Regions from separate parts of the Pantoea sp. BRR-3P genome, predicted to be linked through region 1. Evidence: predicted binding sites of a transcription regulator. Region 1 holds the regulator's gene; each other region holds the start of a gene.
What was found. The regulator ArgR, encoded in region 1, controls arginine synthesis, uptake and breakdown. The targets are predictions, from matches to a motif close to ANTGAATAAAAATACANT.
Positions count from the first base shown of each region.

Region 2: the regulator ArgR is predicted to act here: its motif matches at 5,980-5,997, upstream of argC (N-acetyl-gamma-glutamyl-phosphate reductase).
Region 3: the regulator ArgR is predicted to act here: its motif matches at 1,961-1,978, upstream of argF (ornithine carbamoyltransferase).

Region 1 is NZ_CP155066.1:241,814-249,557, reverse strand. Features, by position in the region: gene mscM (miniconductance mechanosensitive channel MscM) at 1-2,846, shown strand, start outside; gene mdh (malate dehydrogenase) at 2,899-3,834, opposite strand; gene argR (transcriptional regulator ArgR) at 4,259-4,729, shown strand; gene yhcN (peroxide/acid stress response protein YhcN) at 5,219-5,482, shown strand; gene AAGR08_RS01220 (YdgH/BhsA/McbA-like domain containing protein) at 5,573-5,839, shown strand; gene yhcN (peroxide/acid stress response protein YhcN) at 5,942-6,208, shown strand; gene AAGR08_RS01210 (hypothetical protein) at 6,260-6,529, opposite strand; gene AAGR08_RS01205 (NAD-dependent succinate-semialdehyde dehydrogenase) at 6,555-7,744, opposite strand, start outside.
Region 2 is NZ_CP155066.1:4,195,668-4,203,411, reverse strand. Features, by position in the region: gene oxyR (DNA-binding transcriptional regulator OxyR) at 1-322, opposite strand, end outside; gene AAGR08_RS19415 (glutathione peroxidase) at 451-1,185, shown strand; gene argH (argininosuccinate lyase) at 1,400-2,773, opposite strand; gene AAGR08_RS19405 (argininosuccinate synthase) at 2,849-4,066, opposite strand; gene argB (acetylglutamate kinase) at 4,081-4,854, opposite strand; gene argC (N-acetyl-gamma-glutamyl-phosphate reductase) at 4,870-5,874, opposite strand; gene argE (acetylornithine deacetylase) at 6,044-7,192, shown strand; gene ppc (phosphoenolpyruvate carboxylase) at 7,446-7,744, shown strand, end outside.
Region 3 is NZ_CP155066.1:3,469,556-3,477,299, reverse strand. Features, by position in the region: gene pyrB (aspartate carbamoyltransferase) at 1-685, opposite strand, end outside; gene argF (ornithine carbamoyltransferase) at 928-1,935, opposite strand; gene rraB (ribonuclease E inhibitor RraB) at 2,099-2,521, shown strand; gene miaE (tRNA isopentenyl-2-thiomethyl-A-37 hydroxylase MiaE) at 2,581-3,342, shown strand; gene AAGR08_RS16115 (GNAT family N-acetyltransferase) at 3,431-3,934, opposite strand; gene AAGR08_RS16110 (valine--tRNA ligase) at 4,001-6,856, opposite strand; gene AAGR08_RS16105 (DNA polymerase III subunit chi) at 6,859-7,320, opposite strand; gene pepA (leucyl aminopeptidase) at 7,467-7,744, opposite strand, start outside.

The DNA of each region.
Region 1 (7,744 bases):
CCTCAGCGGCTACCACGCCGCTGGCGCAGGCGCAGATATACGTGCGTCAGGCAGAAAATGCCGCGAACAAGGCGCGCGTTGATGAATTGGAACTGGCTCAGCTCTCCGCCAATAATCGCCAGGAGCTGGCGCGCATGCGTGCCGAAGTACATCAGCGCAAAGCCACCCAGCTGGATAACTATTTGCAGGCGCTGCGTAATCAGCTTAATAACCAGCGCCAGCGCGAAGCCGAGCTGGCGCTGGAGCGCACCGAGCAACTGGCTGAAAACAGCGGCGATATGCCGAGTTCAATCAGCGATCAGTTCCGCGTTAACCGCGAGTTGTCCGCAGACCTCAATCAGCAAGCGCAGCGCATGGATCTGGTCGCTTCGCAGCAGCGGCTTGCCACCAATCAGACTTTGCAGGTACGTCAGGCGCTCAGCACGCTCCGCGAGCAGTCGCAGTGGCTGGGAGCATCAAATCTGTTAGGCGAGGCGCTGCGTGCGCAGGTGGCGCGTCTGCCAGAGATGCCAAAATCGCAGCAGATCGATAGCGAGATGGGCCAGCTGCGCGTGCAGCGGCTGCATTACGAGGATCTGCTTGAGCGTCAGCAGGAACTGCGTAAAGCAAAGCAGGATGACGGCTCACCGTTCAGCAGTGAACAAACCCGCATTCTTGAAGCCCAGCTAAAAACCCAGCGCGAGTTACTGAATTCACTGATTTCTGGCTGCGATACGCTGATTCTGGAAATTACCAAGCTTAAGGTTTCCAACACACAGTTGCAGGATGCGCTGGCGGAAGTCAAAGATGCCACGCATCGTTACCTGTTCTGGACCGCTGACGTTAACACCATCGGCCTGAATTTCCCGGTAGAGATGGCGCAGGATCTTAAGCGTTTACTGTCGCTGGACACCGCTGGCCAGCTCGGCAAAGCGCTGGCGATGATGTTCACCAATCGCGAAACCGTGTTGCCGATTATTGGTGCGGTGCTACTGGTTGGCTTCAGCATCAGCTCACGCCGTCACTACAACGCCTTTATGCAGCGTTCCGCCAGCCGCGTCGGTAAAGTCACGCAAGACCGCTTCAGCCTGACGCTACGTACCGTATTTTGGTCGATTTTGGTGGCGGTACCGCTGCCGGTGCTATGGGCGGCACTCGGTTATGGTTTACAGCATGCCTGGCCCTATCCGTTCGCCGTGGCGATTGGCGATGGCATTACCGCCACACTGCCGTTGCTGTGGGCCTTTATGATCAGCGCCGCCTTTGCCCGTCCGGATGGTTTATTCGTGGTGCATTTCCGCTGGCCACAGGCGCGCGTAGCGCGGGCAATGCGCTATTACTCGCTGTCGGTTGGCTTGATTGTGCCGCTCATCATGCTGCTGATCGCCTTCGCCAATCTCGACGATCCGCAATTCTCAGGCACGCTGGGACGCATCTGTTTCATCCTGATTTGTGGCGCGCTGAGTATTGTTACCGTCAGCCTGAAACGTGCCGGCATTCCGCTTTATCTGGATAAAGAGGGCAACGGCGACAATTTTGTTAACCGCATTCTGTGGAACCTGATGATTGCCTTGCCGCTGGTTGCCGCTTTCGCCTCTTGCATCGGTTATCTCGCCACGGCGCAGGCGCTGCTGGCACGTCTGGAAACGTCGGTGGGCATCTGGTTCTTCCTGCTAGTGATTTATCACATCATCCGCCGCTGGATGCTGATTCAGCGCCGTCGCATCGCCTTTGACCGCGCGCGACAGCGTCGCGCCGATATGCTGGCCAACCGTGCACGCAGTGAAGAAGAGAAAGAGCAGTCAACGCCCGCGAATGCCGACACCATCGAGATTGATGAGCCGAGTATTGACCTGGATGAGATCAGCGCGCAGTCGCTGCGCCTGGTGCGTTCCATTCTCACGCTAATTGCCTTGGTTTCGGTGATTGTGCTGTGGTCTGAAATTCACTCGGCGTTTAGCTTCCTTGATAACATTCCGCTGTGGAACGCCAGCACCACGATTCAAGGTGTTGATAGCGTGCAGGCGATTACGCTGGGCGCGGTGCTGATTGCCATTCTGGTACTGATCATCACCACCCAGCTGGTGCGTAATATGCCTGCTTTGCTCGAGCTGGCGCTGTTACAGCATCTTAGCCTGGCGCCAGGCACCGGCTACGCGATTACCACCCTGACCAAATATGCGCTAATGCTGATTGGTGGCCTGATTGGCTTCTCGATGATGGGGATTGAGTGGTCGAAGCTGCAGTGGCTGGTTGCCGCGTTAGGTCTGGGGTTAGGCTTCGGGATGCAGGAGATATTCGCCAACTTTATCTCCGGCCTGATTATCCTGTTTGAGAAACCGATTCGTATCGGCGATACCGTGACTATTCGCGATCTGACCGGCAGTATTACCCGCATCAACACCCGCGCCACCACCATTACCGACTGGGACCGCAAAGAGATCATTGTGCCGAATAAGGCGTTCATTACTGAGCAATTTGTTAACTGGTCGCTGTCGGATTCGGTCACCCGTGTGGTGCTGACGATTCCGGCTCCTGCCCGCGTAAACAGTGATGAAGTCACCAACATCCTTAAACAGGCAGCCGATCGCTGTACCTATGTGCTTGATATGCCGGCACCAGATGTGTTCCTGGTCGATTTGCAGCAAGGTATCCAGCTGTTTGAACTACGCGTGCATGCTGCGGAGATGGGACATCGCATGCCGCTGCGCCATGAACTGCATCAGCTAATTCTGCGCGGCTTTGAAGAGCACGGCATTGAGATGCCATTCCCACCGTTCCAGGTGCGTATGGAAACGCTGGGAAAGCAAAACCCCGCCAGCAACGGTGCGCCCGCCAATAAGACCTTCAAATCTGGCGGATTATAAAAACCAAACGCCCGGCTAAGACCGGGCGTTTTTTATTGCCGCTCAGCGTGCATCACTTCACAAACTCTTCGCCCTGCGCGATATCTTTCTTCAGCGTTTCCAGCATGCCGTTCAGCGCTTGCTGTTCGAAAGCACTCAGCGTGCCAAGCGGACGACGCTCAACAATGCCGTTTTTACCCAGCAGCAGCGGCTGTGAGAAGAAACGGGCGTATTCGCCATCGCCTTCTACATAGGCGCACTCCACGACATTGGCTTCGCCTTGCAGCGCGCGAATCAGCGACAGACCGAAACGTGCCGCCGCTTGCCCCATCGATAGCGTCGCCGATCCGCCACCGGCTTTGGCCTCCACCACTTCGGTGCCCGCGTTCTGAATACGTTTGGTGAGATCCGCGACTTCCTGCTCGCTGAAGCTTACGCCTTTCACCTGTGACAGCAGCGGCAAAATGGTCACGCCCGAATGCCCGCCCACCACTGGCACGTCAATCTCGTTAGGTTGCTTGCCTTTCAGCGCCGCCACAAAGGTATTGGCGCGGATAATATCAAGGGTCGAAACGCCAAACAGGCGGTTCTTGTCATATACGCCCGCTTTCTTCAACACTTCGGCCGCAATCGCCACCGTGGTGTTGACTGGATTGGTGATGACGCCAATCAGCGCTTTAGGCGCGGTGCTGGCAACCTGTTCAATCAGGTTACGTACGATACCGGCGTTAACGTTAAACAGGTCGGCACGATCCATGCCCGGTTTACGTGCCACACCGGCTGAGATCAGCACTACGTCAGCGCCGTGTAGCGCTGGCGTCGCATCTTCACCGCTGAACCCTTCAACGGTTACGGCAGTAGGAATATGGCTGAGATCCACCGCGACACCCGGGGTTACCGGAGCGATATCATAAAGTGAGAGTGCTGAGCCTGCGGGTAATTGCGTTTTAAGCAGTAGTGCGAGTGCCTGGCCAATACCACCAGCGGCACCGAGAACGGCAACTTTCATCCTGAACTCCTTATTAAGGTGGGGCAGAGATATGCCGAAAATCCATCAGGTTACGAGTTTAATCAACTTCTCAGGCGATAGCGACTAAACCTGTCGCGCACTTAACATCACGCCGCAATCGGCTCCCGAGACATCTCTACTTCAGAAGTCGCCTGAATGATACATTCGCAGCCAGAAGACAATGGACGGCAATGATCATCAATATTTTTGTTACCACCTCAATAATATAACAACATTGCAACCTTCGCTTTGCGCGCCAACCCGCGATTTTGGCGTGCCGAAAAACTCTGGTATGATCTCGCCCCCGCAGGTCATTACCGCGATTCTCTCATCAGACTCATTGCATAAAAATTCATCTAAATGCATAATAATTTATCTGCTGCGGGCCTGTTGCCTGTTGCAACCCTCTTTTTATTGGTAGCTTATGCGAAACCCATCAAAACAAGACGACCTGATTAAGGCGTTCAAAGCCTTATTGAAGGAAGAGAAATTCAGCTCTCAGGGCGAAATCGTGCAGGCGCTGCAGGAAGACGGCTTCGAGAACATCAACCAGTCGAAAGTTTCTCGTATGCTCACCAAGTTCGGTGCAGTGCGTACTCGTAACGCCAAGATGGAAATGGTTTACTGTCTGCCCGCTGAGCTTGGTGTTCCTACTACCACCAGCCCGCTGAAAAATCTGGTGCTTGATATCGACTACAACGATGCGTTGGTGGTCATTCATACCAGCCCGGGCGCTGCGCAACTGATTGCACGCCTGCTGGATTCGCTCGGCAAAGCCGAAGGCATCCTCGGTACCATCGCCGGTGATGACACCATCTTTATTACGCCCGCACGCACCTTCTCGGTAAAACAGTTGTACGACGCGATTCTGGTTTTATTCGAACAAGAGCTATAAAACCCTGCAGATTACCGGCAGTTCGACTGCCGGTATTATTCCCCTTCTCACCCCTTTTTTAACCAATCTGTCACAAATCCCTTTGTAAATAATAAGTTATCCATATACCCAGCGGTTATCTGCACCCTCCAAAATTGGTACGACCTTTGCTCCTGCTTAACCTAATGCGCTATTTTACACTGCTTTACATTACGTGCTCAGTGTCATTCCCTTCTCATTGCGTATCAGCCAGCGAGATCAACCACGATCTTTCGCACTAAAAGATAATTTGATGTAGATCATTGTTTTTACTTTGAAATAACCGCCTCTGGTTAAGATCCAGGCGTTTTTTATAACTTCAGGTTCTAAAAAAGTGCCATAAGGATAAAGAATTACAACCAAACATTATTAGCTGGATATTAATTTCATGGGTGATTAGATCTATACTTAGTTTCGTGATGCAAATCACACGAAAGAAAAAGATAAAAATAGACGACGAGGAAAAATATCATGAACGTTAAAACCACTATCGCAACTTTAAGCATTCTCTCTGCTCTGTCATTTGGTGCTTTTGCAGCAGATTCTATCAACGCCGAACAGGCCGCGAATCTGCAACCCGCAGGCACCATCAGCGTCAGCGGCGTGGGCGGTTCTCCAATGGATATCCGTCAGCAGCTTAACGATAAAGCCGATCAGCAGGGCGCGAAAGCTTACCGCGTGATCGAGGCGAACACCGGTGACAGCTATCACGCTACCGCTGAATTGTACAAATAAGTTACTGATTCAAGACGCAATGTGAACGGCGACCCGTTTGAGACGCTTTTGCCTCTCAGGTTGCCAGCCCAAATTTCAGGAGAGTGAATCATGAAAACCAAATTAGCTATCGCAGTACTGAGTCTGGCTTCTGTTCTGTCTTTCGGCGCAAGCGCCGCGAGCCTGGTCTCTAACGAGCAAGCTGAACAGCTGCAATCACTGAATCAAACCATCAGCGTGAGCGGTGTAGACGGCGACCAGACCAATGTACGTCAGGAACTGTCACAGAAAGCTGATGCTCAGGGTGCCAGCCATTACCGCATCATTGAGAACAATCGTGGTGATACCTTCCACGTCACTGCTGAACTGTACAAATAATCAATAATCAAACGTCCGGCGCCCAATACGCGCCAGGCAATAGATCGACGACCCGCCTCCCCCTTTTATGCCGCAGGTTGTTGATTAAACGAGGAGAAAATTATGAAAATCAAAACAACCATCGCAACTGCTAGCCTGCTTTCCCTGCTCGCCTTTGGTGCTTCTGCAGCACAACTGGTCACCGAACAACAGGCGCAGAATCTGCAACCTACCGGCAGCACTATTTCAATCAGCGGAACCGGCGGTTCGCCAATGGATTATCGCGCTGAACTTTCTCAGAAAGCCGATGCGCAAGGCGCCAGCGCTTATAAAGTGATTGAAGCCAAAACCGGCGACAGCTATCACATGACCGCTGAGCTGTATAAGTAATTCCTCGTCAGTTAAGACGAACCCTTTGGCCCCGCTCGCCGGGGCCCTTTTTTACTTTACATTGAAGCGGAGCTGGCCTTCCAGCTCCTCTTCTGCTTCATCAAATAGCAGAATCAAGGCGCCATACCGGCGTTTCTGCCCTTTCCCCAGATTTACAAACTCAATCTCCAGCGGTAGCGGCAGCTGCTCACCGATAATCGCGCCCCAAAGATCGTCGAGATCGTTGATGGCGAGATCGGCAAGAAAAAAACGATCGCTAAACTGTCGGAAGAAATGGGCTTGATCGACAATTTCGTCGAAATCGAAACGCTCGGTTCTCATCATGACGCCCTCATAATTGCAGCGACTAAGCCAGTCCACCCAGATGCAGCGCTTTCACTTCCAGATACTCTTCCATCCCCAGCGCCGAACCTTCACGTCCTAGCCCAGACTCTTTCACTCCGCCAAACGGTGCCAGCTCGGTGGAGACCGCACATTCGTTAATACCGATCATGCCCGCCTCCAACGCCGCCGATACGCGGAACACGCGCTGTAAATTCTGCGTGTAGAAATAAGCCGCCAGACCAAACTCAGTATTGTTGGCGCGTTGAATCACCTCTGCTTCATCATCGAAACGGAAGCATGCTGCCACCGGGCCAAACGTCTCTTCCTGGGCCAGCTTCATCTCTTCATGGGCTTCAGTGATAACGGTGGGTTGCCAGAAATTGCCGCCAAGCGGATGGCGTTCACCGCCGACCAGCAGTTTGCCACCTTTACTCAACGCGTCTTTGACGTGTTCCTCGACTTTCTCCAGCGCTGATTTTTCAATCAGCGGCCCGACAATAACGCCCTCTTCCACGCCGTTACCCACTTTGAGTTTGCCAACGGCCTCTGCCAGCTGGTTGACGAAGCGATCGTAGACGGCGTTATGCACATAAAAGCGGTTGACGCTAACGCATACCTGCCCGGCATTACGAAATTTATTGGCAATGGCGCCCTGTACCGCCGCATCAATATCAGCGTCATCAAACACGATGTAAGGTGCATTGCCGCCGAGTTCCATTGAGACTTTTTTCATGGTTTCCGCAGCGTTGCGCATCAGCGTTTTCCCCACGGCAGTTGAACCGGTGAAGGAGATTTTACGCACCACTTTGCTTGCCATAATGGCGTCACTGATCGCATGCGTATCACCCGCGACCGCATTCAGCACGCCATCCGGCACCCCGGCTTTCTGCGCCAGCGCCAGCAGCGCAAAGGCGCTCAGCGGGGTGTTATTGGCAGGTTTGATGATGCCAGTACAACCGGCAGCCAGCGCGGGACCGAGTTTGCGCGTCAGCATCGCCATCGGGAAATTCCACGGCGTGATAGCCGCCACCACGCCAATCGGTTCGCGCGTCGCCAGAATGCGCGAGCCCGCTTTAGCGGGCGGGATAATTTCGCCGTTGGCGCGTTTCGCCTGCTCGGCAAACCACTGAATAAAGCTGGCGGCGTATTCCACTTCGCCTTCGGCTTCTTTGAGCGGTTTGCCCTGCTCGGCCGTCATCAACTGGCCCAGCC
Region 2 (7,744 bases), 290 kb from region 1:
GCGGCAGCAGATAGGGCCCGGTGGTTGGGATCAAACCAATGTGCAGTGGTCCAGACATCGCTTCGCCCTGCTGGCTCGCCATCTCTTTAAGCACTTTGACTTCACGCAGCACGGTTCGCGCCTGATCCACCAGCAGCAGACCCGCCTGGGTAAATAACACCTTACGACTGGTACGCTCCAGTAGCATCACACCAAGTTCATCTTCAAGCTTACGAATCTGTCCACTTAAGGTGGGTTGGCTGACATGACAAGCATCAGCTGCACGCCGGAAATGGCGATGCTCCGCAAGTGAAACCAGATATTCAAGATCACGAATATTCATGCAAATCCTCCAAACCACGATAGCCCGTGGCGATAGATAGAATAGCAATGAACGATTAGCCCTATCAAGCCGCGAGCGGGAATAATACGCCCCATAGAATTAAGACCATTGAATAGTGAGGAGAAGATATGTTCGCAAGCCAGGAAGGCAAAGCCGTACCGCAGGTTACCTTTCACACGCGTCAGCATGATCGTTGGGTCGATCTCACGACTGACGCGTTGTTCAAAGACAAAACCGTTATCGTGTTCTCGCTGCCGGGGGCGTTTACGCCAACCTGTTCATCGAGCCACCTGCCACGCTACAACGAGCTGTTCAGCACCTTTGCGCAGCACGGGGTCGACAGCATTCTGTGCGTGTCCGTTAACGATACCTTTGTCATGAATGCATGGAAGGCCGATCAGCGCGCTGAACATATCACCTTTATTCCGGACGGCAACGGCGACTTCACCCGCGGTATGAATATGCTGGTAGAAAAAGCCGACGTGGGTTTTGGTCCGCGCTCGTGGCGTTATTCCATGCTGGTGCGCAACGGCATCATTGAGAAGATGTTTGTCGAGCCGAACAAGCCGGGCGATCCGTTTGAAGTGTCGGATGCCGATACGCTGCTGCGCTATCTGGCACCTGAATATAAGGTGCAGGAATCCGTGTCGGTGTTCACCAAACCCGGCTGTCCATTCTGCACCAAAGCGAAACAGCTGCTGATTGATCGCAGCATTGCGTTTGAAGAAATCGTCCTGGGGCAAGATGCCACAACCGTGAGTCTGCGTGCCGTATCAGGCCGCGCCACGGTGCCTCAGGTATTTATCGGTGGTCGTCATATTGGCGGCAGCGACGATCTGGAGCAGTACCTGCAATCTGCTTAAAACCAATCACTGTGCCGGCTGGGAGTGGCCTGCCCTTGATGATGTGCCTATAAAAAAAGATGTAATTCCGAAGCTAGAGGTTGGCGGGCTACCGAAACGGTGCCCGCTTTTTTTTGTTTGTCGTAACCGTAATGAACATCAACTGAGCGCGATAAATCGCGCCGCTACAAAAATGTGCACAAACCGTAGCGGCGCAATTTATTGCGCAATGCCTTTAACCCAAACGTTTCTGGGCTTCACCGATGGCAAATGCGACCTGCTGAGGCGACACGCCACCTTGCGCATTACGCTTATCAAGGCAAGATTGCAGCGACAGAATCGGATAGACATCATCCTCAATTACCGCGCTGAACTGCTTGAGTTGCGCCAAACTGAGCGCTTCCAGCGCCACGCCTTGCCTGATCGCTTCGACCACCGTTTCACCGACAATATGGTGCGCTTCACGGAACGGTACGCCTTTTGCCACCAGATAATCGGCCAGCTCGGTGGAGTTAGCGTAGCCCTGTTCAGCGGCTTCCTGGCAACGTGGACGTTTCACCTGAATGCCGTCCAGCACCAGCACCGACATATGCAGGCAGTCGAGCCAGGTGTCGAGTGCATCGAACAGCCCTTCTTTGTCTTCCTGCATATCTTTGTTATACGCCAGCGGTAAGCCTTTCAGCGTCATCATCATGCCGGTTAGCGCACCTTGTACACGGCCACATTTGCCACGGATCAGCTCCAGCGCATCCGGGTTTTTCTTCTGCGGCATCAGCGACGAACCGGAAGTCACTTTATCCGACAGCTCCAGGAATCCCGCTTCGCCGGTGTTGAAGAAGATCAGGTCTTCCGCAAAGCGCGACAGATGCACCATGCCAATTGAGGCATCTGACAGCAACTCCAGCACATGGTCGCGATCGGAAACGGTATCAAGGCTGTTACGCGTGGCAGACGCAAAACCTAACCAGCCCGCCAGCTGCTGACGATCGATCTCATACGCGGTACCGGCCAGCGCGCCGCAACCCAGCGGGCTGACGTCCATACGCTTCAGCGCATCCTGTAAACGGCTCTCATCACGCGCCAGCATCTCAACGTACGCCAGGCACCAGTGCGCGAAGGTCACTGGCTGCGCACGTTGCAGGTGCGTGTAACCCGGCATCACTGCATCCTGATTGGCTGCTGCGGTGGTAACCAGCGCGGATTGCAGTTCACGCGTAGCCTCCAGCAGCACGGCAACCTGCTCTTTGCACCACAGTTTCAGATCGGTCGCGACCTGATCGTTACGGCTACGGCCGGTGTGCAATTTCTTGCCCAGCGAGCCGACTTTATCGATCAGCTTGCCTTCCACCCAGCTGTGAATATCTTCGGCATCGCTTTGCAGAATCTGTTCAGGATTGGCGCGTACCTCGGCCAGCAGTTCCTGCAGCGCGCTTTCCAGCTGTTGCTGCTCGTCATGGGTCAGCACGTTGACCGTGACCAGCGCTTTTGACCAGGCAATCGAGCCGGTAATGTCCTGCTCGGCCAGGCGATAATCAAAACGCAGCGAATCATTGAACTGTTTGAACCGTTGGTCTGCTGCCTGCGAAAAACGTCCGCCCCAAAGTGCCATCTGAATTACTCCTGAATCCGTTATAGAAAAGGCGGCCCGAAGCCGCCCTTGCAAAATGTGTCGCTTGCCGCGGTATTACTTCTTCTGCTCGTTCAGCGCGCGAATGCGTGAAGAGAGCGAGAACAGACGGATAAAGCCGCCCGCGTGACGGTGATCGTAAACTTCGTCTTCGCCAAAGGTGGCAAACTCTTCTGAGTACAGGCTGTTAGCAGAGGTTTTCTGAATCGCCGTGGCCTGGCCTTTGTACAGCTGCAGCACCACTTCACCGTTCACCTCTTCTGCCAGTGATTCGGCAGCGGCCTGGATAGATTTACGCAGCGGCGCGAACCAGCGGCCATCGTAAACCACGTAAGACATTTCGTGGCCCAGCTGCTCACGCCATTTGAAGCTATCGCGATCCAGCACCAGCTGTTCAACCGCACGCAGCGCGTTCACCATGATGGTGCCGCCCGGGGTTTCATAGCAGCCACGCGACTTAATGCCCACCAGACGGTTTTCCACGATGTCGATACGACCCACGCCGTGTTTCGCGCCCAGCACGTTAAGTTTTTCCAGGCACTGGAACGGGCTCAGCTTCTCGCCGTTCACTGCAACGACGCGGCCTTTCTCGACGGTAACCGTGACGTTTTCTGGCTGATCGGGCGCTTCCAGCGGATCAACGGTCCACACCCAGCAATCTTTATTCGGTGCATTAGCCGGGCTTTCCAGCACGCCACCTTCCGTGGAGATGTGCCATGCGTTCTCATCACGGCTGTAGATTTTTTCCAGCGACGCGGTGGTCGGGATGTTGCGCTCTTTCAGATAATCCAGCAGCGCTTCACGTGAACGCAGGTTCCACTCACGCCATGGCGCAACCACTTTCAGCTGTGGCGCCAGCGCGGTGTAGGTGGTTTCGAAACGCACCTGGTCGTTACCTTTGCCGGTTGCGCCGTGGCACAGCGCATCAGCGCCCACTTTCAATGCCAGCTCAACCTGTGCTTTAGCGATGATGGGACGCGCCATCGACGTTCCCAGCAGGTAAGTGCCTTCGTACAGTGCGCCGGTCTGCAGCACTGGATAAACATATTCGCTGATGAACTCTTCGCGCAGATCCACCACGTGGCACTCAGAAGCGCCGGACTGCAGCGCTTTCTTCTCAACGCCTTCCAGATCGCTACGTTCCTGACCGATATCCGCCACAAACGCCACCACTTCACAGCCGCCGTAGTTCTCTTTCAACCACGGAATGATGGCTGAAGTATCGAGGCCGCCTGAATAAGCCAGTACGATTTTTTTGATGTTTTGCGTGCTCATGTCTTAATCCTTGATTATGCGAGAATCCGGGTGCCAATCGACACGCCGTTGAAAAGGGTTGGCAGTTGTTCAGCATGACGCCAGCTGGCGATATCCACCGGGCGACCGAGCGTGCGCGCCGCATCGAGCGCCGCATTCACTTTCACGACCATGCCATCGGTGATGATGCCCTGGGCGATCAGCTGTTCCGCTTTCGCTGCAGTCATCTCTTCGATGCGCTGACCTTTGCCGTCGAGAATACCGCTGACATCGGATAACAGCACTAAATCGGCACCGAGCGTTGCGGCCAGCGCGGTCGCGGCCTGGTCGGCATTGACGTTCATCAACTCGCCGCCGTCGGTGATACCAATCGAGCTGATCACCGGCATGTAGCCTGCCGCCAGCAAAGTGTTCACCAGCGCCGGATTACCCGGCGTGGCGTTACCAACATGGCCGAGCTCTTCATCGAACTGCGCCACATTGACCAAACCGGCATCGCCCAGGCACAAACCCACGGCGCCGATGCCATATTTCTTCGCCCACGCCAGCAGCGTTTTGTTGGCGGTACCGGCTAACGCACCGGTAATAATGTCAATCTGATCGGCTGGCGTCACGCGCAAACCGTTCTTCTTTTTCACCGGCAGCGCGAGCTTCTTCATCAGCTCGTCCACCACGCAACCGCCGCCGTGCACAATGATCAGCGGACGCTGATGTGCATTGCGATACGCCAGCAGGGCATCAAACAGACGGGCCAGCGCTTCTTCGCTATCCAGCAGCACGCCACCCAGTTTAATGATTAAAGGATTCATTGCGTTATCCGTTGGTTAAATCAGAGACAGCGTTTCGGGGAAGCCGAAACGAATGTTCAAACACTGAACCGCCTGCGATGAGGCGCCTTTCAGCAGGTTATCTTCAGCGGCGACCACAATCAGGTGCTCGCCTTGCATGGCGAAGCCGATATCGCAGAACGGCAAACCGACCACCGCTTTCAGCGCCGGAACGCCTTTGTCATACACGCGCACCAGCGGTTTGTCGTGGTAAGCATGATGGAAGGCCTCGGCCACATCCTGCTGCGTCACGCCCGCTTTCAGGCGGCAGGTGGTGGTCGACAAGATTCCGCGCGGGAAACTGCCCAGATGTGGCGTGAAGATCACTGGCGTGCCGAGATGCGCGACGATTTCAGGATGATGACGATGATTAAACAGGCCGTACGGCTGCAAACTCACTTCACAGAAGCTGGTGGCAACATTAGCTTTGCGCCCTGCACCGCTCACGCCGCTGGTAGCATTAATCACCGGCCACTGTGCATCGTTAAGCAGACCCGCCTCGATGAGTGGTTTCAGCGAAAGCTGTGCTGCGGTTGGGTAGCAACCCGGCACCGCAACCAGCTGCGCGTCTTTGATTTGGTCGTGCTGCCATTCGGCAAGACCGTAAACCGCTTTATCCAGCCAATCCTGATGCTGATGGCTGAAACCGTAATATTGCGTATAGAAAGCGTCGTCGTTGACGCGGAACGCGCCGGAGAGATCGAAGACCACGCAACCTGCTTTGAGGAACTCGGGTGCCAGATCGTGGCTGACTTCGTGGGCAGTCGCGAGGAACACCACATCCACTTTATCAGCCCATTCTGCGGCGTCGCTCAGCGGCTGCAGCGGCAAATCGACAATGCCTTTGAGCTGCGGATGCAAATCCGACAATAACTTTCCAGCATCCGGGCTTTGCGCTGAAACCGCCAAAGCGGTTATGTTCATATGCGGATGGCGATTCAGGTAGGTGGCAAGCTCTACGCCAGCGTAACCACTGGCACCAACGATCAGCGTATTCAACATCAGGCTGTATACCTTATTACAGTCACACGTATCGGGTCGCGGCCTTGCCCCGTTGCCCAGGATGCCGTTTGCAGAAGATTTGATGCTTCACATGCAAGCGACGTTATTGTATTTTTATTCACTATTAATGCATGAATATTGATACATCCTAACCCAAGGACCGTCAACAGTGAAGACAAAATTACCACCTTTTATCGAACTCTACCGCCAGTTGATTGCCACGCCATCAATCAGCGCAACCGACAGCGCACTGGATCAGAGTAATGAAACTTTAATCAATTTGCTGGCCGGCTGGTTCCGCGATATTGGCTTCAGCGTCGAAGTGCAGCCGGTGCCTGGCACGCGGCATAAATTTAATATGTTGGCGCGCAGCGGATTGGGCGCGGGCGGCCTGTTGCTGGCCGGCCATACCGATACCGTACCGTACGATGATGGCCGCTGGACGCGCGATCCCTTCACGCTGACCGAACACGACAACAAGCTTTATGGCTTGGGCACCGCCGATATGAAAGGCTTCTTCGCGTTTATTCTGGATGCGCTGCGTGACGTTGACGTGACCAAACTCAGCAAGCCGCTCTACATCCTCGCAACCGCCGATGAAGAGACCACCATGGCGGGTGCGAAGTATTTCTCTGAATCGACCCAGCTGCGTCCGGATTGCGCCATTATCGGCGAGCCAACGTCGCTCAAACCGGTGCGCGCGCACAAAGGTCATCTATCGAATGTGATCCGTATTCAGGGGCAATCGGGCCACTCCAGCGATCCGTCGCGCGGCGTGAACGCCATCGAACTGATGCATGAATCCATCACTCAACTGATGCAGCTGCGTAACACCTTGAAAGAACGCTACAACCACGACGGCTTTGCTATTCCATATCCAACCATGAACTTTGGCCATATTCATGGCGGCGACGCGGCTAACCGCATCTGCGCCTGCTGTGAATTGCACATGGATATTCGTCCGCTGCCGGGCTTAACTCTGAGCGATTTGGATGGTCTGCTGAACGACGCGTTGGCGCCGGTCAGCGCGCGCTGGCCGGGACGTTTAACCGTGGGCGAGCTGCATCCGCCTATTCCAGGCTACGAATGCCCTGCCGATCATGAGCTGGTGCAAGTGGTGGAGAAACTATTGGGCGTGCCGACTGAAGTGGTGAACTATTGCACTGAAGCGCCATTTATCCAGCAATTGTGCCCAACGCTAGTGTTAGGCCCGGGATCTATCAATCAAGCCCATCAGCCGGATGAGTTTATTGATACCGCATTTATCAAGCCGACTCATGCGCTTATCACCCAGGTTGTGCAGCATTTTTGTCATTGATGAACAACAGATGGGGCATTTCACTGTTAAATCAGCAAATTGCCCCGTCATTGTTCGGGATTTGATAATAAGAATAACTTATCTCGCTTCGCTGCAAGCAAATTCTTTGAATTTCCGCTATTTAGCCGCACATTCATGCGGATTTAAGTCAATTGACGTACAAGAAGATACGTGGCTAGATAAAAGACGATGTTATGCCCGTGGATAATTCCCGTGGGGATATTTAAAAAGATGATGAGGGTGTCAGGGTCCAATGAACGAACAATATTCCGCAATGCGAAGTAATGTCAGTATGCTCGGCAAACTGCTCGGGGATACGATTAAGGATGCACTAGGAGAGAACATCCTCGACCAGGTGGAGACCATCCGTAAACTCTCTAAGTCATCCCGCGCGGGAAATGACACTCATCGTCAGGAACTGCTGAACACGCTGCAAAATCTGTCGAATGACGAGCTGCTGCCGGTTGCGCGTGCGTTTAGCCAGTTCCTTAATCTCACCAACGTCGCTGAGCAGTATCAAACCATTTCCCGCAGCGGCGATGGCGCGAATCA
Region 3 (7,744 bases), 1.0 Mb from region 1:
TCATATAGAGAATATCGAGTTGTGACATCACTTCTTCGATGGTGTCGTGGCGCGACCAGGCAATGTTCTGCTCATCCAGCATATCGGTGATGTACGACGGCATCGCCAGCGCATCGGGGGCGATAAAGAAGAAGCGGTTGCCGTCAAACTTCGCCAGCGCCTGCGTCAGTGAATGCACGGTGCGGCCATATTTGAGATCGCCAACCATCGCCACATTCAGGTTATCCAGGCGGCTTTGCGTTTCGCGGATGGTGAAGAGATCGAGCAGCGTTTGCGTCGGATGCTGGTTGGCACCGTCACCGGCATTAAGTATCGGAATGCCGCCGGAAAATTCGGTCGCCAGACGCGCCGCGCCTTCCTGCGGATGTCGCATCACAATGGCATCTACGTAAGTACCAATCACCGAAATGGTATCGGCGAGGGTTTCGCCTTTCTTACCGAGCGAGGTGTTGCTGCCATCCGCAAAGCCGACCACCGACGCACCGAGGCGATGCATCGCAGTTTCAAACGACAGGCGCGTACGCGTTGAAGCCTCAAAGAAGCAGCTGGCGATAACGTTGTGTTTCAGCAGCTCCGGCTGAGGATGCGCTTTGAGCTGGGCGGCAGTATGCAGCACCAGCTCCAGCTCGTCGCGGTTGAGATCGTTAATGGAAATGATGTGCTTGCGATATAGCGGGTTGGCCATAGCGTTCTCCTCTGCGTTGCCGGATTGCGGACAAAAAAAAGCCCCTGCTTAAGGGGCTTTTTTGACGATCGATTGATGACGGAAAGAAACAGGTGCGCCGCCCGCTGTCAGGCGTCGTGGAGCGTCAAGTTGTGCGCTGCGCTGTTGCATGTTTCCTCCGGCAAATTGGGCCGCATTATACGCATTCACTGATTTGCAGCAAGCAAATATCTCGCGCGAGGTAAACGTTTGCTTCGGTGTATTTATCGCTTACCCAACGTTGCAACCATCACCGCTTTGATGGTGTGCATGCGGTTTTCTGCCTGATCGAACACGATGCTGTGCGCCGATTCAAACACCGCATTACTCACTTCCATGCCATCCTGCAAACCGTACTGTTCCGCCATCTGGCGGCCCAAGGTGGTTTTGTCATCATGGAAAGCCGGTAAGCAGTGCAGGAACTTCACCTGCGGATTACCGGTCAGTGCCAGCATGGCGCTGTTCACCTGATACGGACGCAGCAGGGCGATGCGATCTTCCCACACCGATTTGGCTTCGCCCATCGACACCCATACATCCGTATAGATGAAGTCGGCACCTTGCACGCCTTCGGCGATATCTTCGGTCAGCGTGATTTTACCGCCGGTTTGCTGGGCGGCCACGCGGCATTGTTCTACTAATTCCGCTTCCGGCCAGCAACCTTTTGGCGCCACCAGACGCAGATCAAGACCCACCAGCGCCGCGGCTTCCAGCATGCTGTTGCCCATGTTGTTGCGCGCATCGCCAACGTACACCAGCGTCATTTCATTCAGCGATTTGCCGGGCAGATGTTCCTGCATGGTCAGCAGATCGGCCAGCAGCTGCGTTGGGTGAAACTCGGTGGTGAGGCCGTTCCACACCGGCACGCCAGCGAACTCCGCTAAAGTTTCCACCAGTTCCTGGCCGTAGCCGCGATACTGGATGCCGTCATACATACGGCCCAGCACGCGCGCGGTGTCTTTCATCGACTCTTTGTGGCCTATTTGGCTACCGCTCGGACCAAGATAGGTGACGTTAGCGCCCTGATCGTAAGCGGCAACTTCGAAAGAGCATCGGGTACGAGTCGAGTCTTTTTCGAAGATGAGCGCGATGTTTTTGCCTTTCAGGTACTGCGTTTCGCTGGCATTTTTCTTGGCGTGTTTTAATTCACCTGCCAGACTCAGCAGAGAATCGATTTCGGCTGGGGTAAAATCCAGCAATCTCAGGAAATGTCTTTGATGTAGCTGACTCATACAGCGCTCCGGATACTCGCATTAAAATGAATTAAAATTCAATTTAACCGTATGAATATTCATTTTCAACCCCGCCGTTAAGAAACTTGTTGTTTTGTGTAGTGGCGCGCGAGGCAGTGTGGGAAAATAATTGTATTCAGCCGAATATTTTGAGGACACATCCATGGCATATGAAGCATTGCTGGAAGAACAGCGCGAAGAGACGCGACTGATCATCGAAGAGTTGCTGGAAGACGGCAGCGATCCCGATGCGCTTTACACTATCGAGCATCATCTCTCCTGCAACAATTTCGACTCGCTGGAAAAAGTCGCCGTTGATGCCTTCAAACTGGGCTATGAAGTCAGCGAGCCGGAAGAGCTGGAGCTGGAAGATGGCACTACCGTAATGTGCGTGGATATCCTGAGCGAAGGCGCTCTGAAGCCTGAGTTGATTGATGCGCAGGTTGAGCAACTGGTCAATCTGGCGGGCAGCTACAACGTCGATTACGACGGCTGGGGCACCTACTTTGAAGATCCGGATGCCGAAGATGAAGACGACGATGGCGAGTTCATCGACGACGAAGAAGACAACGGTGTCCGTCACTAAGCCTTCATGGGCGGCGCTCGCCGCCCTGATACTTTCTCCTCGCCAGAAAAAGATTGCCGATGAATTACGCTCCACTGTTAGAACCAATCTATCAATTCCTGCATTGCCGCACGCCACAAGCGTGGATTGATGAGGCTCGCAAGCCGGAAAATCTGACGCTGCTGCTTACCGATCACATGGTATGCGAGTTGAAGGCCGCGCAAACCGCGGTGTTTATCATCCGTAAATACGTGGCGGATAAGCCGAGTGGTGATGCCATTCTGGCGTGGCTTAAGCCTTATGAAGATTTTATTTACCGCGATGAGCCGGACAACAACTTCATCAATGCGCACAAGAATTTGACCAAAAGCATCATTGTACGCAACGAGCTACCGTGGGCGGATGATTTGGTGGAGATGATGGTGCTGCTGATTAAAGAGGAACTGCATCATTTCTATCAGGTGTGGGAAATCATGCAGTCGCGCGGTTTGCCCTATCGCAAAATCACCGCCAGCCGTTATGCCAAAGGGCTGATCCGTGAAATCGCCACGTATGAGCCAGATGCGCTGGTGGATAAGTTGATTTGCGGAGCGTACATCGAAGCGCGATCCTGTGAGCGTTTTGCCAGCCTGGCGCCGTATCTGGATGAGCAGCTGGAGAAGTTCTACATTTCGCTGTTGCGATCGGAAGCGCGTCACTATCAGGATTACCTGAAGCTGGCGCAGCAGATTTCGCCGAAGGATATTGCGCCACGGGTGCAGGCGTTTGGTGCCGCAGAAGCGCGCTTAATCAGCGAGCCGGATGGCGAGTTGCGGTTTCATAGCGGTGTGCCGGCGGTTTAAGACATTGATTTTTTAGCGGTTACGCGGTGCGCATGAATGCGCACCCTACGGTGTAACGTAGGGTCGCCATTTATGGCGACCTCATTCATCACAACACCTTCAACATCCGCACTTCGCAATCCACATGCCCGGTGCAGCCCATCGCGCTATCAATCAGCTCAAACCCCAACGACTCATACAGCTTAATCGCACGCGTCAGGCTACCGGTGGTTTCCAGGTAGCAGCGCTGAAAACCTTGCTGACGGGCATACTCCATGGCGCGTAGCGCCAGATCGCGCGCCAACCCCAAGCCGCGTACCTGCGGCAGGAAATACATCTTCTGCAGCTCGCAAATATCTGGTGCGCTACAGGCCAGCGGTGCAACGCCGCCACCGCCCACCACCACGCCTTCATGCTCGACAATCCAATAAGCGCTGTTGGCTTCGCTATACAACTCGAACAGGCGATCCAGATTGGGATCGGACACGGTGTAGCCTTTGTCCGCCGTTAGACCAAATTCGGCTGATACGTCGCGGATCACCTGCGCGATCAGCGGATTATCGGCGGCTGTAATCGGGCGCACCTTTAAATTGATGGGGGCGTCGGTGGTCATCATTATCTTCCGGTATAAAAAAGCCGGGCAGTGCCCGGCTTCGATTAAGCAATTGGACTGAAGCGCTTACAATGCCGCAATCACGCCCTGCTGTTCAAACAGTTTTGCTTTAGATTGTTCAAGCTCAGCCACGCGCTCACGCTCTTTGGCGACGACCGCTTCCGGCGCACGTGACACAAAGCCTTCATTCGCCAGCTTGGCCTGGATCTTCTCGATTTCGACATCAAGTTTCACCAGCTCTTTCGCCAGGCGCTCCAGCTCGGCTTCTTTGTTCACCAGATCCGCCATTGGGATCAGCAACTCAGCGCCTTCAACAATCTTGGTCACCGCAACCGGGCCTTTCTCGCCGGCAGGCAGAATGGTCAGGCTCTCCAGACGCGCCAGGCGCGACAGGAAGGTGCGGTTCTCATCCACGCGACGCTGCGCCGCAGCGGAGCAATCACGCAGCAGCACATCAAGCGGCTTGCTTGGTGCAATATTCATCTCGGCACGAATATTACGCACCGCGACGATCGCCTGCTTCATCCACTCGATATCGGCTTGCGCCTCGGCATCTTCTTTTGCCGCCTCATATTGCGGGAACGGCTGCAGCATGATGGTATCGTGATCGATGTTTTTCAGGCCTTTCACACGCTGCCAGATGGTTTCGGTGATGTAAGGAATGATCGGATGTGCCAAACGCAGCAGCGCTTCCAGCACGGTAACCAGCGTATTACGCGTGCCGCGCAGTTCCGCTTCGCTACCGCTGGTCATCACCGGCTTCGTCAGCTCCAGATACCAGTCACAGAACTGGTTCCAGGTGAAGTCGTAGAGAATATTGGCGGCGATATCAAAGCGATAGCTATCCAGCGCTTCACGATACGCCTTCACGCTACGGTTGAATTCGCTCAAAATCCAGCGATCCGCCAGCGACAGCTTCATTTCGCCGCCGTTTTGTCCGCAATCCTGCTCTTCGGTGTTCATCAGCACGAAGCGGCTGGCGTTCCACAGCTTGTTACAGAAGTTGCGGTAACCTTCCAGGCGTTTCATGTCCCAGTTGATGTCACGGCCGGTAGAAGCCAGCGCGGCGAGGGTAAAGCGCAGCGCATCAGTACCTGAAGGCACGATGCCGTCCGGGAACTGCTTCTCGGTACGTTTGCGGATCTTCTCAGCCAGCTGCGGCTGCATCATGTTGCCGGTACGCTTCTCCAGCAGATCTTCCAGCGAAATACCGTCAATCATATCCAGCGGATCGATGACGTTGCCTTTCGACTTGGACATCTTCTGGCCTTCTTCATCGCGGATCAAACCGGTCATATAGACGGTTTTAAACGGTACCTGCGGCTTGCCGTTTTCATCTTTGATGAAGTGCATGGTCAGCATGATCATGCGCGCAATCCAGAAGAAGATAATGTCGAAGCCGCTCACCAGTACGCTGGTTGGGTGGAAGGTACGCAGCGCTTCAGTGTTCTCTGGCCAGCCGAGAGTAGAGAATGTCCACAGGCCGGATGAGAACCAGGTATCCAGCACGTCGTCATCCTGGCGCAGCGCGACGTCGGCGGCCAGATGGTTTTCCTGACGCACTTCATCTTCGGTGCGGCCAACGTAGACGTTGCCGTCGTTGTCGTACCACGCCGGAATGCGGTGTCCCCACCACAGCTGACGCGAAATACACCAATCCTGAATGTCACGCATCCATGAGAAGTACATGTTTTCGTACTGTTTTGGCACGAACTGGATGTCGCCATTTTCAACCGCTTCCACCGCAACTTTCGCCAGCGGCGCGGTGCGCACATACCATTGGTCGGTGAGCATCGGTTCAATCACCACGCCGCCGCGATCGCCGTAAGGAACGGTCAGGTCGTGCGGTTTGATCTCTTCCAGCAGGCCGATTTCGTCAACGGCTGCGACAATCGCTTTACGCGCAGCAAAACGCTCCATTTTCTGGAACGGTGCTGGGATATCGTCGGCACACTCGTCGCTGACTTCACCATTGGTGTCGAACACTTCCGCGCGCTCGCGGATATCGCCATCAAAGGTCAGAATGTTGATCATTGGCAGCTTGTGACGACGACCGACTTCGTAGTCGTTGAAGTCATGCGCTGGCGTGATCTTCACGCAGCCGGTGCCTTTTTCCATATCGGCGTGTTCATCGCCAACGATCGGAATGCGGCGGTTCACCAGCGGCAGGATCACTTCTTTGCCGATCAGATCTTTGTAGCGCGGATCTTCCGGGTTAACCGCGACGCCGGTATCGCCCAACAGGGTTTCCGGACGGGTGGTGGCCACCACCAGATAATCTTTGCCTTCCGCGGTTTTCACACCGTCGGCCAGCGGATAGCGGATATGCCACATCGAGCCTTTGCTCTCGCGGTTTTCCACTTCTAGATCGGAGATGGCGGTACGCAGTTTTGGATCCCAGTTTACCAGGCGCTTGCCGCGGTAAATCAGGTTCTCTTTATACAGGCGGACAAACACTTCACGCACCGCGTTGGACAAACCGTCGTCCATGGTGAAGCGCTCGCGCTCCCAATCAACCGAGTTGCCAAGACGACGCATCTGACGGGTGATGGTGCCGCCGGATTCCGCTTTCCACTGCCAGATTTTGTCGATGAACGCATCGCGGCCGTAATCCTGGCGCGTTTTGCCCTCTTCAGCGGCGATCTTACGTTCAACCACCATCTGCGTCGCGATACCGGCGTGATCGGTACCGGCCTGCCACAGGGTATTTTTGCCCTGCATGCGCTGGTAACGCACCATGGTATCCATGATGGTTTGCTGGAAAGCGTGACCCATATGCAAGCTGCCGGTGACATTCGGCGGCGGGATCATGATGCAAAAGCTTTCCTGGCTGGTGTCGCCATTCGGTTTAAAGTAGCCCTGCTGTTCCCAGTGCTCGTAGAGCGGCTGCTCGATATCTTGCGGGTTATATGTCTTTTCCATTTCTACACTGTCGTTTGCGGCGAGGGTGGCGTCGCCGTATTCAATTGGAAACCAACGCTGCGATAGGCTTTATAGCGATCGCGCGCCAGTTGTTTTAGGGATTCTTCATAAGGTACGAAGTCTATCACTTCATGGAAAGCAGTAGCAAAATCTGCGAACTGCGGCAAAAGGCTGATCAGCAGATCGCGCGGCGAACTGCCGCGGCGCTGCGGCCAGGCCAGTTCAACTGGTGCGCCATAGCGCGGGCCTTCGCCAGCCAGATTGTGTGGCACAAAGGCGTTGGCCGGGAGCTGCCAGAGTGCTTCATCCAGCCGATTGGCCTGTTCTTCATTTTCGCAGGCGATCAGGATGCGTTTGCCGTCACGCCAGCGTGTTTCGGCAAGAGAGCACACCAGGGCTTCAATGGCGGTTAAGCCGTCGCCTGCGCTCTCAGACTCCATCACATAGAAAGTGGCGTTTTTCATGGCGGACTCATTTCCATAAATGACAGTGGGGCGCATTGTGCGCCCCGCGGGTTCGTGCGTCTATCTTTTCGGTCGCCATTAATGGCAACCCAACTTCGTAGGGTGCGCATTGATGCGCACCGTTTCAATGACCGCACAGCGACAACTTAATCGTCGCCGTTCAATCCCGCACGATTCAGCAGGAACTGCGACAGCAGCGGCACCGGACGGCCGGTGGCGCCTTTCGCTTTACCAGAACGCCATGCTGTGCCGGCGATATCCAGGTGCGCCCAGTTAAACTTACGCGCAAAGCGTGCAAGGAAGCAGGCTGCGGTGATCGCGCCGCCAGGACGGCCGCCAATGTTCGCCATATCGGCAAAATTGGATTCCAGCTGCTCCTGATACTCATCGGCCATCGGCAAGCGCCAGGCGCGATCGCCAGACT